DNA from 3 places in the Paenalkalicoccus suaedae genome. Region 2 is predicted to be linked to each of the others. Evidence: riboswitches for the same ligand, from Rfam matches in the RefSeq annotation. Region 2 holds a riboswitch; each other region holds the start of a gene.
The links. Region 2 has a riboswitch for S-adenosylmethionine ahead of FLK61_RS15090 (methionine ABC transporter ATP-binding protein). Riboswitches for the same ligand answer to the same signal wherever they lie in the genome.
Positions count from the first base shown of each region.

Region 1 (4,428 bases), 1.5 Mb from region 2:
AATCCCACCGCCTGCGTTAATAACGGAAATTTCACCGAAGTCTCGGACTAGGTGAGGTACAAGTCCAGGATGGATGCCGGCTGACGGTACTGGATATGCGGCACGGTGGACGGTCGGTTCTGTTAGTGCGAGCGCGATCGCATCTGTTTCCTCCTTAGGCAGTGCGACGCTCCCATACGGTGATGGGAATAAGACGAGATCGGCGCCTGCGATGCGCAGGAGCTTGCCTAGTAGGACGCTGTTGGCGATGCCGTAGTCCGGCGACGCCGTGAGCGCTCCGGATACGGCTGGGTGCGCCATGATCGGAACGTTGATCTCAGGATCCTCGGCGAGTGCCTGAAGCGTATCCAGTCCATAAGCGAATACGTTAAACAGGAGGGCGGATGCGCCAAGCTTCACTGCCTTACGCGCTTTGTCTCGTAGCTCAAAGGTGCGTCCGCTCAGGTTAACGGCGTAAAGGACGCGTCGTCCCGTTTCTTGTTCGACTTTATCTAAGATGTGCTTCCCGCGTTTTACTCGTTCTTCGAAAGGCGTGAGGGGGTTATCAAATAGAATTTCATCGTCTTTTACTAAGTCCACGCCACCACGAGCCTGGGCGTCTAGTTGCGTTTCGAATTCATCAAGTCCTTTGCCGATCATGCCTTTAAAAATACTCATGACGAGCGGGCGATCGTGCACGCCGATCAGCTCGCGTATGCCATCAACGCCAAACTGTGGGCCTGGGAACTGCTTTGCTAGTGCGTCGTCAAAGGCAATGTCAACAAGCTTGATTTCTCCGTCTAGCGATAGTTTCCCAAAAATCGTTGTTAAAATCGCTGGGATGTCAGGCGTGAAATTGACCGCCGGATAGCGAATCGTGATGGTCGCTTTTGGCGTGCCGTCGTTTGTCGCGATCACCTCGCCCTTGTGTTTTTTGAGCTGCGCCTGCTCGAGCGCCGGCAAATCCGTCCACGATCCAACTGTGAGCCCGAGCGCGATGCCCTCCGCTTTTTTATGTAAGTCAAGCCCGCCTGGTACGAGATACGTTGCTGTCACAAAGCTCATGTCACATGCCCCACTTTCTTTTTGAGAAAATAAAAAACGTCCACTTCGCAAATGGAAGAGGACGTGTCGGTTTGTACTGACAGGTATCATGTCCTCTTATCTGCCACGCATCCTGCGCGAGAGAATTAGCACCTTGAATCAGTCAACGTCTGACCGAAACAGGTTGCCGGGTATCATAGGGATCGTCCCTCCACCTGCTCTACATAAGAGTTTGAAATTATTATGCAATTTTGAATCGTTGAAACAGATTATGACAGGGAAAGGAGGAGCTGTCAAATAGTTTTTTCAGATTGGGGAGGAGAGGGGACGTAGAGCCACGTTTAGTGGTTTCAGCTTTAGGTAGGCAGCTGCGTGTTTGGTAAGTCCGTATTTTTGGCATTCTGTGTTTGGTATCTTCGTTTTTGTGTTTGGTAACTCGCCGTTTTTGCGATTCCGTGTTTGGTAACTCCTATTTTGTGTTTGGTTTCTAAAATGATGTCTTCACTTCATAGACATTCCACCACTCAAGGACCTTACATTGCCCAACTGCCACTTTACGAAGACCCCACGAGGCGGGAGCACAGGGCAACTGGCGGTTTTGCACGCACTTATGGTAAGTGTGTTCATCTTCTCAGTGAATTTTGGCAAAGTGTGTTTATGTTCTCCAATAATGTGTTCAGCTTCTCCTCAAAATCAGCAATGTGCGTTCACGTTCTCCTAAAATGCGTCCAACTTCACTTCTACAATATGGAAAGTCATCCCCAACCAATTGACAAACTCTCCTTCAAATTTTCTTGCATTCAAGGTATTGACAAATGATCTACTCAGGATTTATGATTACTCCCAACGCAACACACAAAAAAATATTGCTCTTATCGAGAGTTGGCTGAGGGATTTGGCCCTATGACGCCCGGCAACCGGCCTTCCGCACATTTGCGGAAACCTCCTAGAAGGTGTGAGGTACGGTGCTACATCCAACAGGCTTATTTAAGTCTGAGAGATAAGAGACGGACCATGCATGCTTCCGCCTCTTTCTTATACAAGAAGGAGGCTTTTTTACGTGGACGTTCTCGGGGGAGCAGATGGAGGAGAAGAAAATATGTCAGCGAAAAACAAATGGTTACTAACGTCAGGATTAGCACTAGCCGCTCTACTAGCAGGGTGTGGGGAAAATGAACCAGCAACAGACGCTCAGGAAGGCGCAACGTCAAACGAGGCTTCGCTCGAAGGAGTGCCAGACCGATTCGCATCAGACGAAGACGTCACTGTCCGCGTGATTCGAAAGATTGGTGGGGATGATCACACCGCACAGTTTTTAGCGGGTGTACAGGAAGAAGGAGAGTCGCTTGGCTTTGATGTCGACGTATTTACCGCAAACGGGGATACAGCACGATTTCACGATGCAATCGATCAGGCAATTACAAGTCAGGTCGACGGCTTAATTCTTTCTCACGGAGACGATGCAGCAACGGTGGAGGCGGTTGAGCGAGCGCGAGAAGCAGGCATTGAGGTCGTCACGTTTGACTCGATCCCGGATCTTGCTGAAATCGATGGCGTCACACTGACATCACAGGACGATGAGGCGTTGGCGCAGCTGGCACTCGATCAGCTTGTTGAGGACTTTGACGGGGAAGCAAGCATTGCCTACCTATGGGTCGACGGCTTCCCGCCGATGGTGCGACGTAACGCTGTTTATGAAACTATTTTAGAAGAAAACCCAGAACTTGTTGAGGTAAGTCGCTTCGGTGTTGCAGCAGAGGACACGAGCGTGCAAACGCAAAACGCTGTAGCAGCGCTACTTAACCAATATCCAGAGGGTGAACTAGATGCGATCTTTGCGACGTGGGATGCGTTTGCGATTGGAGCCGCTCGCGCGATTGAGGAAGCGGGACGCTCCGACGTGAAGATCTATGGAATCGATGTTTCGAACGCAGACTTAGAGCTGATCCAGCAGGAAAATAGCGCGTGGGAGTATACCGCTGCGGTTGATCCAAAGCTAGTTGGAGCCGTGAATCTACGCTTACTTGCGAAAAAGCTTGCAGGAGAAGAAACGCCTGAGACGTACGATTTAGAAGCAACGCTCATCTCTCGAGAAGACTTAGCTGCATCAGACGAGCCAGTTAACATGGTGACACTTGCCGATGTTGTGGACGGCTGGGGAGAAACAGATGCGTTTCATGAAGACTGGATGACGACATTAAAAGACTATCATAAGTAATAGGGTGATGACGTGGAACTGTTGATGAAGGACATATCGCTCTCGTTTCCTGGCGTAAAGGCGTTGCAGGAGGCGACGTTTAAGGCGAAGGCAGGCGAGATACATGCATTAATCGGTGCAAATGGGGCGGGGAAGTCGACGATGATGAACGTGCTTGCCGGGGTGCATCAAAAGGACTCTGGCACGATCACGATTGCTGGTGAAAAGGTGGACACGGGCTCTCCCAAAAAGGCGCAACGCCAAGGGATTCAGCTCGTGCACCAAGAGGTCGATACGGCCTTATTCCCGGCGCTCACCGTAGCGGAAAACGTCTTATCCGGACAGCTCATTGCGCAAAAGCGATTGACTGTAGGATGGGGCTCTCTACACAAAAAGGCAAAGGAAGTACTGAGCGAGTTAAACGTCGCTATCCCAACCAAAAAGCTTGTACAGGATTTAACGCTTGCGGAGAAGCAAATGGTGCTGTTAGCGCGAGCAATTGCAACAGACTGTCGTATTCTCATTCTCGACGAGCCGACGGCGCCACTAAGTAATACAGAGACAGAAGCGCTGTTTCGCGTCGTAAAGGATCTTAAACAACGTGGTATGCTCATCATCTTCATTTCTCACCGACTCAAGGAATTACTCGATCACTGTGATGCTATTACGGTGATGCGTGACGGCAAGGATGTGCTTGAGCGCACGACCGTTGGCCTAACGACGGATGTGATCGTGGAAGCGATGCTTGGCAAAAAGCTGGAGGCGCAGTTTGCGGGCGCCTCTGCAAAGCGCCGTATCGGGCAAGAGCTACTCCGTACGCAGGATCTATCCGACGGCGGGCTTATAAAAAACGTTAGCATCACGCTCTCAGGAGGAGAGATCGTGGGTCTAGCAGGACTCGTTGGCGCAGGGAAAACGGAGCTATGTAAGGTGCTATTTGGCGCCAGCCGAGCAACCTCTGGCACGCTAACGATTCAAGGCAAGAAAGCGACACTAAACAGCCCGTATGATGCCGTTAAAAGAGGGCTTGCGCTTGTTCCAGAGGAGCGACGCAAGGAGGGCATTTTTGTAGATGAGACGGTGGCCTGTAACATCACCGCAACCAGTCTCTCAAGCTTTACGAGGCTAGCAAGCTTTTTAGCGCCAGCTCGTGAAAACAAAAAAGCAGGGGAAATCGTGCAGCAGCTCGGCATAAAAACAGCGAATAT
Region 1 is NZ_CP041372.2:365,592-370,019, forward strand. It holds gene FLK61_RS02280 (2,3-diketo-5-methylthiopentyl-1-phosphate enolase) at 1-1,044, opposite strand, end outside; SAM riboswitch class I at 1,138-1,254, opposite strand; SAM riboswitch class I at 1,893-2,030, shown strand; gene FLK61_RS02285 (sugar ABC transporter substrate-binding protein) at 2,123-3,241, shown strand; gene FLK61_RS02290 (sugar ABC transporter ATP-binding protein) at 3,266-4,428, shown strand, end outside.
Region 1: it holds a riboswitch for S-adenosylmethionine, as region 2 does, so the genes downstream of both, FLK61_RS02285 (sugar ABC transporter substrate-binding protein) here and FLK61_RS15090 (methionine ABC transporter ATP-binding protein) in region 2, are expected to answer to the same signal.

Region 2 (4,428 bases):
ACCTTGCTCTGCTAATAGAGGCGCAGCAAATTCTAAGATTTCTGCGTGAGGTACGTTAGACGCACCTACCACAAGTGTTCCTAAATCTTCTGATGCTTCACCGTTTGCATTGTTCTCTGCCGGCTCGTTTGTATTGTCTTCAGCTGGCTCATTCGCTGCATTGTTTTCTGCAGTGTCGTTCACGTTATTTGCTGGTGCGTTCTCTACGTTTGTATCGTTTGCGTCGTTCCCTCCGCAAGCCGCTAAGAATGCTACTGATAATGATGCTACTCCTGCTACCTGTAGTGCTTTTTTCATGGATAAATCCCCCTTAAAAAGTGTTGTAAGCTTATCGCTTATCAATTTTATTCGTTAAATAATCGCCAATAAACTGAAGAATAAAGACGATTATTAGGACGATAATCGTTGCAACAATCGTAATCTCTGGATTGTTTCGTTGGAAACCATCGCGGAATGCGAGGTCACCTAGTCCACCCGCTCCAATAACCCCTGCCATTGCGGTATAACTGACAAGCGCAATCGCTGTTACAGTAATACCAGATACTAAGGCTGGCATGGATTCAGGTAGTAAAACCTTCATAATAATTTGTCCATTAGAAGCTCCCATTGATTTAGAGGCTTCAATAACTCCCTTATCTATTTCACGGAGCGCAATCTCTACCATTCGTGCGTAGAATGGTGCTGCTCCTATAATAAGCGCTGGTAGTGCGGCGGAGGGACCTAAGAATGTCCCTAAAATAGTTCGTGTAAATGGAATTAATAAGACAATTAAAATGATAAACGGAATCGATCTAAAAATATTTACATAAGCACCGATCACAAAGTTTATTACTTTATTTTGCCAAAGTTGTCCTCGACTCGTTAAGAAGAGAAGCAGCCCTAACATAATCCCTAATACAAATGTAACTACGAGTGCAATAAGAGACATATACAGTGTCTCAAGCGTTGCATCCCACATGTTCTCCCAGTTTACATCACCTAAAAATACAGATCCTAGTAAAAAGTTAGCCATGGTGGATCACCTCCACGTCTACTTTTTGCTCTTGGATAAACGCAATAGCTCCATCAACCTGGCTCTTGTCACCTGACATACTGATGAATAGAGAACCGTAAGGACCGTTTTGCGTTTGCGAGATCTTTCCTTGCAAAATACTAATGGAGACATCAAATTTACGAACAACGTCCGTAATGAGTGGTCGCTGTGCTTCTCCGCCTACAAATGTAAGCTGTAGCACGTGCCCAATCCCATCCTCTTTAAAGAGGTGGTTGATTGCTTCTTCTGTCTCTTCAGGCTCAGTAACCTGCTTGACGAATTCCTTTGTCATTGCCTGCTGTGGTTTGCGGAAGACATCCAATACAGGACCTCTTTCTACAATTTTACCTTGCTCCATTACGGCAACCTGGTGACAAATCTTCCGGATAACGTGCATCTCGTGTGTGATGAGCACGATCGTTAATCCGAGCTTTTTATTAATATCCGTTAGTAGCTCTAAAATAGAGTCTGTTGTCTTCGGATCAAGTGCCGATGTCGCTTCGTCACATAATAGCACCTGAGGATTGTTGGCTAGTGCTCGCGCAATACCGACGCGCTGCTTTTGCCCTCCAGATAGCTGAGATGGATAGGATCCCCCTCTACCTTCTAGTCCTACAAGCTTAATGAGCTCATCGACTCTCTTCTTCTGATCAACCTTTGAGACCCCTTTAATCTCTAGAGGAAACGCAATGTTCTCTTCGACAGTTCGTGACCATAAGAGATTAAAATGCTGGAAGATCATCCCGATCTCCTGTCTTGCTTGTCTGAGCTGTCTTTTAGAAAGCTTATTCATTTCTTTCCCAGCAACCGATACAGTACCGGATGTTGGTGCCTCAAGCATATTTAGCAGTCGAATAAGGGTACTTTTACCTGCACCACTGTAGCCAATGATGCCGTAGATTTCGCCTTTATCGATCGTTAAATCAATATTATCGACAGCTGTCACATTTCCGTCACGAGTACGGAATGTCTTTGCTATTTTTGATAAAGTAATCAACGTCGTCCATCCTTCCACAATAACTGTAATCAATATTCGTTTAACGCATAGACGCGTCAACCGAATAAAAAAATCCTCGTAAGGATACGAAAAAACCCTTCTGTCATATAGATGAACAGAAGGGTTTACTTAAAAGTAAAAAGCCTTCCTCTCATCTTTCAAAGCACACGCTTTGTTGGAATTGGCACCTTCCAAGCGAATGCTTGATGGTTGCCGGGTTTCATAGGGCCAGTCCCTCCACCTCTCTGGATAAGAAGATATCTTTATTCGTTTATTAGTCTGATATGGATATTATCATTCCCTATTCGTTCTGTCAACAAAAAACATCGTTCGTTTTCAGAAATGTGTCTACGCTTTTCCTACGAGGTTTCTCCCCTAAGAAGTGGGCTTATTATGACGGAAGACAAGGAAGAAATACGTCGTGCCTAAAATATACAGTCCTGCGGTGATACTAAACACGATTGCATAGCCGTTGTAAGCGCCATAGACCAGGACAATCGTGGTCGAAACTGGACCCATGACCGCCCAGCCGAGCTGGAATACCGCTTGACCAACAGAATTCGCGAGGCCCTTGATCGAATCATCGACGCTCCGCATCATCAGAGACATCTGAATCGGATTCCCGGCGTTCATCAGCGCTTGTCTGAATAGGAAGCCAAACACTGCAAGCCAGAGCTGCTCCGTAAAGGCAGTAATAAGCAAGAACGGAATTGACATGAGCTGCAGAAGCACAACGGCCCGCACCTCACCAAGCCGCTTCACTACCGCCGGTCCGATCATCATCGCAATCGCCGTCATCAGCTGTCCAGACGAGAGAATCAGTCCGACAGACGTATACGACGCATCAAATCGATCGACAAAATATAAGTTCAAATACGGAATCACGAGCCCTGATCCAAAGCCAATAATAATCTGCGCCACCGCAAACAGCATAATAATTTTAAGCCCTTTCCGATTCGTTTGAAAAAGTTGGCGGAAGGATTTCTTCTGAACATTCGCTGTTCGAATCTTGCGCTCTTCGCGGATTTTTGTAATTGGAATAATCGCAGCTATATAAAACGTTGCTCCAATTAATAATGTCAATCGGATACTCCAAAGCTCCGATACTTGGAAGAGAAAAATGAAGAAATCACTTAACGAGCCTCCAAGTAAATTTCCGATAACATTTGCAATCATAATGACGGCAAAGTTAAAGCTGAACAAATGAACGCGCTGCTTTTCCGTTGAGTTTTCAGCAAGTAAGGGAATGGCTGTGACTTGAATAAAGGCCATGAAGAGTCCCGTCATGAACGCTCCGCTTAGGAGAAGGGACTCAGCCCCCACCATCGCGCGCACGAAGAGACTGACTCCTGCAAAAATGGTGCCTATTAAAATGATTTTTTTACGGCCCGTTCGGTCACTAAGGATACCAATAGGTAATAAAGTGATCGCAGTTGCGGTTGCCTGCATGGCGATGACGGACCCGTTTGTTTGATCATTAAAGCCGAGCTCTCGTATGTAGTAGTTGTAGATGATCATAAAGATGCCCATCCCGATGTTTACGAGGATGGAGCTTAGTAAGAATAAACGGACGTTTTTGTTGTACTGTTTAAATTGGTCGCGCCAATCACCAGCTAGTGATCCCATTGTTGCCTCCTGTGCTATGTTTATCGAATTAGTTCGTCTCTCTAAATAATAAGGTAGTTTTGGGATTTTGTATAGCTTGGATGTGAAGTGTCAACTAGTTAAATACAAATACCTTCTCAGCTCTTCGAGCTGAAATTGCTGGAGTGCTAACTAGTTTAAATCTTCTCTCCGAGTTGTCAGCCCTCCGGACACTCTACGACATCCATAGGGCCGGTCTTTGAGCTTCCTCGTCGGCAGGACTCGACTGTCGTCTCCTCCTAAGCGCCTCCTGTGGGATCTCAAAAACCTCTTTCCCCTATGGATTGTCTCCGAATGTCCTCCGGGTCTGCCAGCTCTGCGTTTGATTTAAAAAAGGCATAGATAAAGAGCCTTTCTCTTTGTTGAAAAGCTTTTCTTTTTAAGTATATGGTTGTAGATAAGTGACTTTTTAGCAATGAAGATTTTTATGTACCGTATAAAAAATAAATGTACCGTATTCGGAATGAATGTACCGTATTCGGAATGAATGTACGTTGAGGCTTATTTTCTTTAGGAAATGTACGCTGTGCGAGATTTATGTACCGTATAAAATATTTATGTACCATATACAAGAGAAATGTACCGTGAGCAAGAATTGCTCTAACACAACGTTTGTGCAATTTAAGAACTTTTCACTTTGATACTATGGTTTAGATCTTGCATTCTATTCTGCTAAGATCGGCTTTTGTATTTAAATTTACTCTTATCATCTAGAAGCTCTAGAGGAGGCAGACTCGGAGAATACCCGGAGACA
Region 2 is NZ_CP041372.2:2,806,197-2,810,624, forward strand. It holds gene FLK61_RS15080 (MetQ/NlpA family ABC transporter substrate-binding protein) at 1-297, opposite strand, end outside; gene FLK61_RS15085 (methionine ABC transporter permease) at 329-1,012, opposite strand; gene FLK61_RS15090 (methionine ABC transporter ATP-binding protein) at 1,005-2,030, opposite strand; SAM riboswitch class I at 2,179-2,286, opposite strand; gene FLK61_RS15095 (MFS transporter) at 2,406-3,656, opposite strand.

Region 3 (4,428 bases), 1.0 Mb from region 2:
TTTAACTTCGAAGAGGAGTATTTGGAGTTTATTGATCACCGTGGAGAACCAAATAGCTATGCTGGCTATCTGCGTGACCTACATGAAGTGCACGATATGCCAGTTTTAGTAGCCGAGTTTGGCATTCCGGCGTCTAGAGGACGTACGCACGAAAACCCTCAAGGGAAGCATCAAGGCTTTATTTCAGAAGAAGAGCAAGGAGAGTTAGTTGCCAACCTGTATGAAGATATCATTGCAGAAGGAATGCTTGGTGGAATGGTATTCTCTTGGCAGGATGAATGGTTTAAACGTACGTGGAACACGATGGACTATGATAATCCAGACAGACGCCCGTTTTGGTCGAATACACAAACGAATGAGCAACGCTTTGGTCTTTTAGCCTTTGATCGAGATAAGGTCATTGTAAATGGTGAGGACGAGGAGTGGCCTGAAGCAACGCAAATCGCTACTGGTGATAACACGTTAAACTCGCTTGAACTAGATTATGACGAAACCTTCCTATATGCACGTATTAATAGAGATGAACTTGCTGACGGTGACGCGTATCTTTTATTCGATACAGTCCCAGATCAGGGGAATACGACATCAACTGACTTCCCAAATCTCGACTTTGATCGAGGCGTGGAATTTATTGCTCAAATTAGTCAGGATGAGCAGGAATCGCGCATCTGGGTGGATCAATATTATGATTATCTAGCTTTCCTATACGAAGATCAATTGGATTTGATCGAAATTTATGGGGAGACTCCGGATAGTAACTCTGGAAACTTTGAGACGATTGATTATGTACTAAATCGAGAGCTCTTAATTCCAAGTACACAGGAGTTAATACCGTTCGATACGTATGAAACGGGTAAGCTCCGACGCGGTAATGCCGATCCTGAATCAGAAGACTATGATTCGCTCGCTGACTATCAAATTAGTGAAGACAATGGGATCATCGAAATTCGAATTCCTTGGCTCTTACTACACTTTACCGACCCGAGTCAGCGCGAGGTGCTAGGTGACTTCTTCGGTGAAGGAGAGCAGGTGATGCGTGATGTTGACGAGATTCACGTAGCTGTCATGCAGGCGGATGCGAATGGCGAGATTGTCGATACGCTGCCACAAGCTAGCGGCAATACGATTTCCTTCGAGCCTTACACGTGGGAAACATGGGACTTGCCTCAGTACGAACCGAGATTAAAGAAATCCTACGACATCATTCGCGAAGCGTTTTCTCAAGAGAACGATGAATTAATAGGTAATTAGAAAGTAAATAGAAGAGAGCGGGATGCCATTATGTTGGCATCCCGCTCTCTTTATTTTATCCACTTTGTCTATCGGGGGAGATGGGACAAAGAAGAAGATACCCTACTATGCTTCTTACACGCGCGCTAACACTTGCTCTTTTTGTTTGACGAGCGGGATTACCTCCTCGCCAAAGCGTTGCAGGTCCGTTTCATAGTGGAAGTGCCCTGTGAGTACTAAATCAACGCCAATTGCTTTTAACTCTAGGATACGCTCCGATACTTCCTCGGCAGTACCAATAAGTCCAGTTTTAAAGCCATCATTATACTGGACTAGGTCTTCATAGGACGAGTTTGCCCACATTCCTTGACCGTCAGAAGCAGATTGACCAGCGTGCTTAACAGCTTCTCGGAAGCCTTTCACAGCCTCGTCATCCGCGTTTGCGACGATATCGCGCAGAAGCCCAACCGCCTCCTCTTTTGTATCTCTCACGATGGCAAAGCCATTTACGGCAAACTTTATTTTATCCTCACGTCCATACTTTTTCGCTCTTGCACGTACGTCCTCGATCTGTTCTTTAAAGCCTTCAAGTGTATTTCCATTCATAAAGTACCAGTCGGAATGCTCGGCCGCCATTTCGCGAGCTGCACTTGAATTACCACCTTGGAATACAGGAGGCTGACCATTTACTGGTTTTGGCTTTAACGGAGCCTGATTGATTCGATAGAAGTCACCTTGGAACGTTGCTTCTTCCTTTGTCCAGAGCTCACGTAATACTTGAATAAATTCAGAAGAGCGACGGTAGCGTTCATCATGATCAAGCCAGTGCTCCCCGTAACCGATAAACTCCTGTTTAAACCATCCACTAACAACGTTTAATGCGGCACGCCCATTGCTAATATTATCAAGTGTTGCGACCATCTTCGCGTATACACCAGGATGCCAAAGACCCGGATGGACAGCTGCAATAAGGTTAATCTTACTTGTTACGCTTGCTAAAGCAGAGGCAAGGGTGATGGCTTCTAACTGATTCTCCGCTCCATAGCTTGCAAACCAACGCGTTTGGAACAGTGCATAATCATAATTAACCTCTTCAGCTAGCTGTATGTAGCGCTTATTTGACTCAACATCCCACCCTGTTTGCTGAGGGAGCTTTGACACGACTAATCCACCACTAACATTAGGAACCCAATACGCAAATTGTACATTCGACATTTCTATTCCTCCTTGTTTATGCATCCTCTTATCACGATAAAAAGCCCTCTTTAAGGTGAAGAAAAGAGGGCTTGAAGTCACATCAACATGTGGCTATCCGTCTAATCTCATCTTCGGATCTATTATAGATCCTCTGAACTTGGCACCGTGCAATAGCCGGTTGCCGAGGCTTCGTAGGGTCAGTCCCTCCACCTCTCGTGATAAGAAAATGATTAAGTTAGGCTTTATTCTAGCAGGTCTACTAAAAAGGTCAAGAAGTTTTTAGAATTATTTGAACGAACAGATAATTTTACATGATTGATTGAACAAGCTTCGTTATATATTTTTCAGGCCAGTCATGAAGTCGTCCAAATAAGGCTGACTGATGAAGTCCTAACGTTCGAATTTTGTTTGACGGGTTTCCTTTTAACGCTTGTACGAGCTGATAAGACGAAATCTCCATAGGCTCCATGCTAACAAGCTGTTGAATCGATTCTACTTCCACTCGCGTAATAGAGAAGCCTTTTCGGCTAAATAAAATATCATCCGGCTTTGGTCTGTTCGCTTCGACGCTTTTGCGTAGAGTATCCTCGACTTGCTCTAGCTCCTCTAAAAGCGTGCGCTCGTCCAGTGTCAGCCAGGTCGACACCTTTTTAAGCACCGCTACATCTGGTAAATAGACGTGTTGCAGGCTCACAAGCGTAGGTTCAATTTCCTCATTGGGCAATCGAATGCTATCAATCGCTTGGTATGCAACAACTGCCGGATGATCGCTGTTTGTGTTTGCCTCCTGCTGGAGTGTTAAGATCGTGACCAGCTTCTCTTCGTATGGCTTAAGGAAATCGTGTAATTCTCTGAGCTCCCGAAGTGCGGTTATCACTTTGGGACTTTGTTCCGCGATCGTATTGAACTGACGTTCAATGGTGGCAATACGTTTGATTGCCTGTGGCATATCAACTTCAAAAGGCAGATAGACCCGATTTTCGTCCAAATCATACGTAATCCCATAGTCACACTCGTAGCATGTGCAGACTAGAGTCTCGTTGTCAGTTGCGAGCTCCTTGTCATGCTCGCACATCGTGTACCGCCACTCGGGTGTGATATGTCGATACGGGCGCATCACGACGCCAACGCGGTGGCGCCAGTACGAGATGTCCTCTGGATAATTAAGAACACCAAGTAAAGAAGATTTATTTAACGCTTCAACAGCGTGTACAATTGGTCGTTTTGCTTGAGCAAGCTGGATAAACGGATGCTGATCAAATGCTTCACGCATTTGTTCAAGCCATGTCTCGCGAGACTGCTTGCTGAGCTTTGCGCAAAAGATAAAGTCTTTTACGACGCTTTTTACGTGTGATGCAAGCTGGATAGCCGATAGTTTGGCATATTCCTTTGGATAAAACGAGTCCTGCACAATAGGGATCGGCGCAGACATTTCCTCCCATAAAAATTGCTCTGGGCGGACAAGAGTTGGGAACGCCTCATCGTTACCGAGTACTGGCACAGGAAGTCTTAGTTCATCCGTTTTAAGAAAAGACGTCAAGAGCTCGATTTCATCAGCTGTTAATTCATTAAATGCTTGAGTGGCAGCATGCTGTAAACGAGTCACATTTGCTTGATCCTCCTTCGATCCAATTGATCGAAAGCCATGTCGCTTCGCTCCTACTGGCACAAAAACAAGTGATGGGTAAGCTTCAATAATGTAGCCAAGCTGATACGTAGTCATGTACAACAGCTCCTTCAACGGGTGATACCTTTATTATACTTCTGATAGGGGGGATTAGACAAAGAAGACGACGAGGAGAAGCTTCTGCCTTGGGTTTCATCAGAGCAGATTGCAAAGCTTAAACACTTTACTCCAACCACCTCCAAAACATTTCTCTTATCAGCAAAAAAACAGGTTCAAGATTGTAAATAAAGAGGTATGATAGTCTTAGGTATATACAACAGAAGGAGGGAATATATGTATTGTTCGACGTGCGGAAATCAGATGCAAAGGCGAGG
Region 3 is NZ_CP041372.2:3,811,778-3,816,205, reverse strand. It holds gene FLK61_RS19215 (hypothetical protein) at 1-1,251, shown strand, start outside; gene sfnG (dimethylsulfone monooxygenase SfnG) at 1,366-2,445, opposite strand; SAM riboswitch class I at 2,550-2,652, opposite strand; gene FLK61_RS19205 (RQC-minor-2 family DNA-binding protein) at 2,735-4,150, opposite strand; gene FLK61_RS19200 (S1C family serine protease) at 4,388-4,428, shown strand, end outside.
Region 3: it holds a riboswitch for S-adenosylmethionine, as region 2 does, so the genes downstream of both, sfnG (dimethylsulfone monooxygenase SfnG) here and FLK61_RS15090 (methionine ABC transporter ATP-binding protein) in region 2, are expected to answer to the same signal.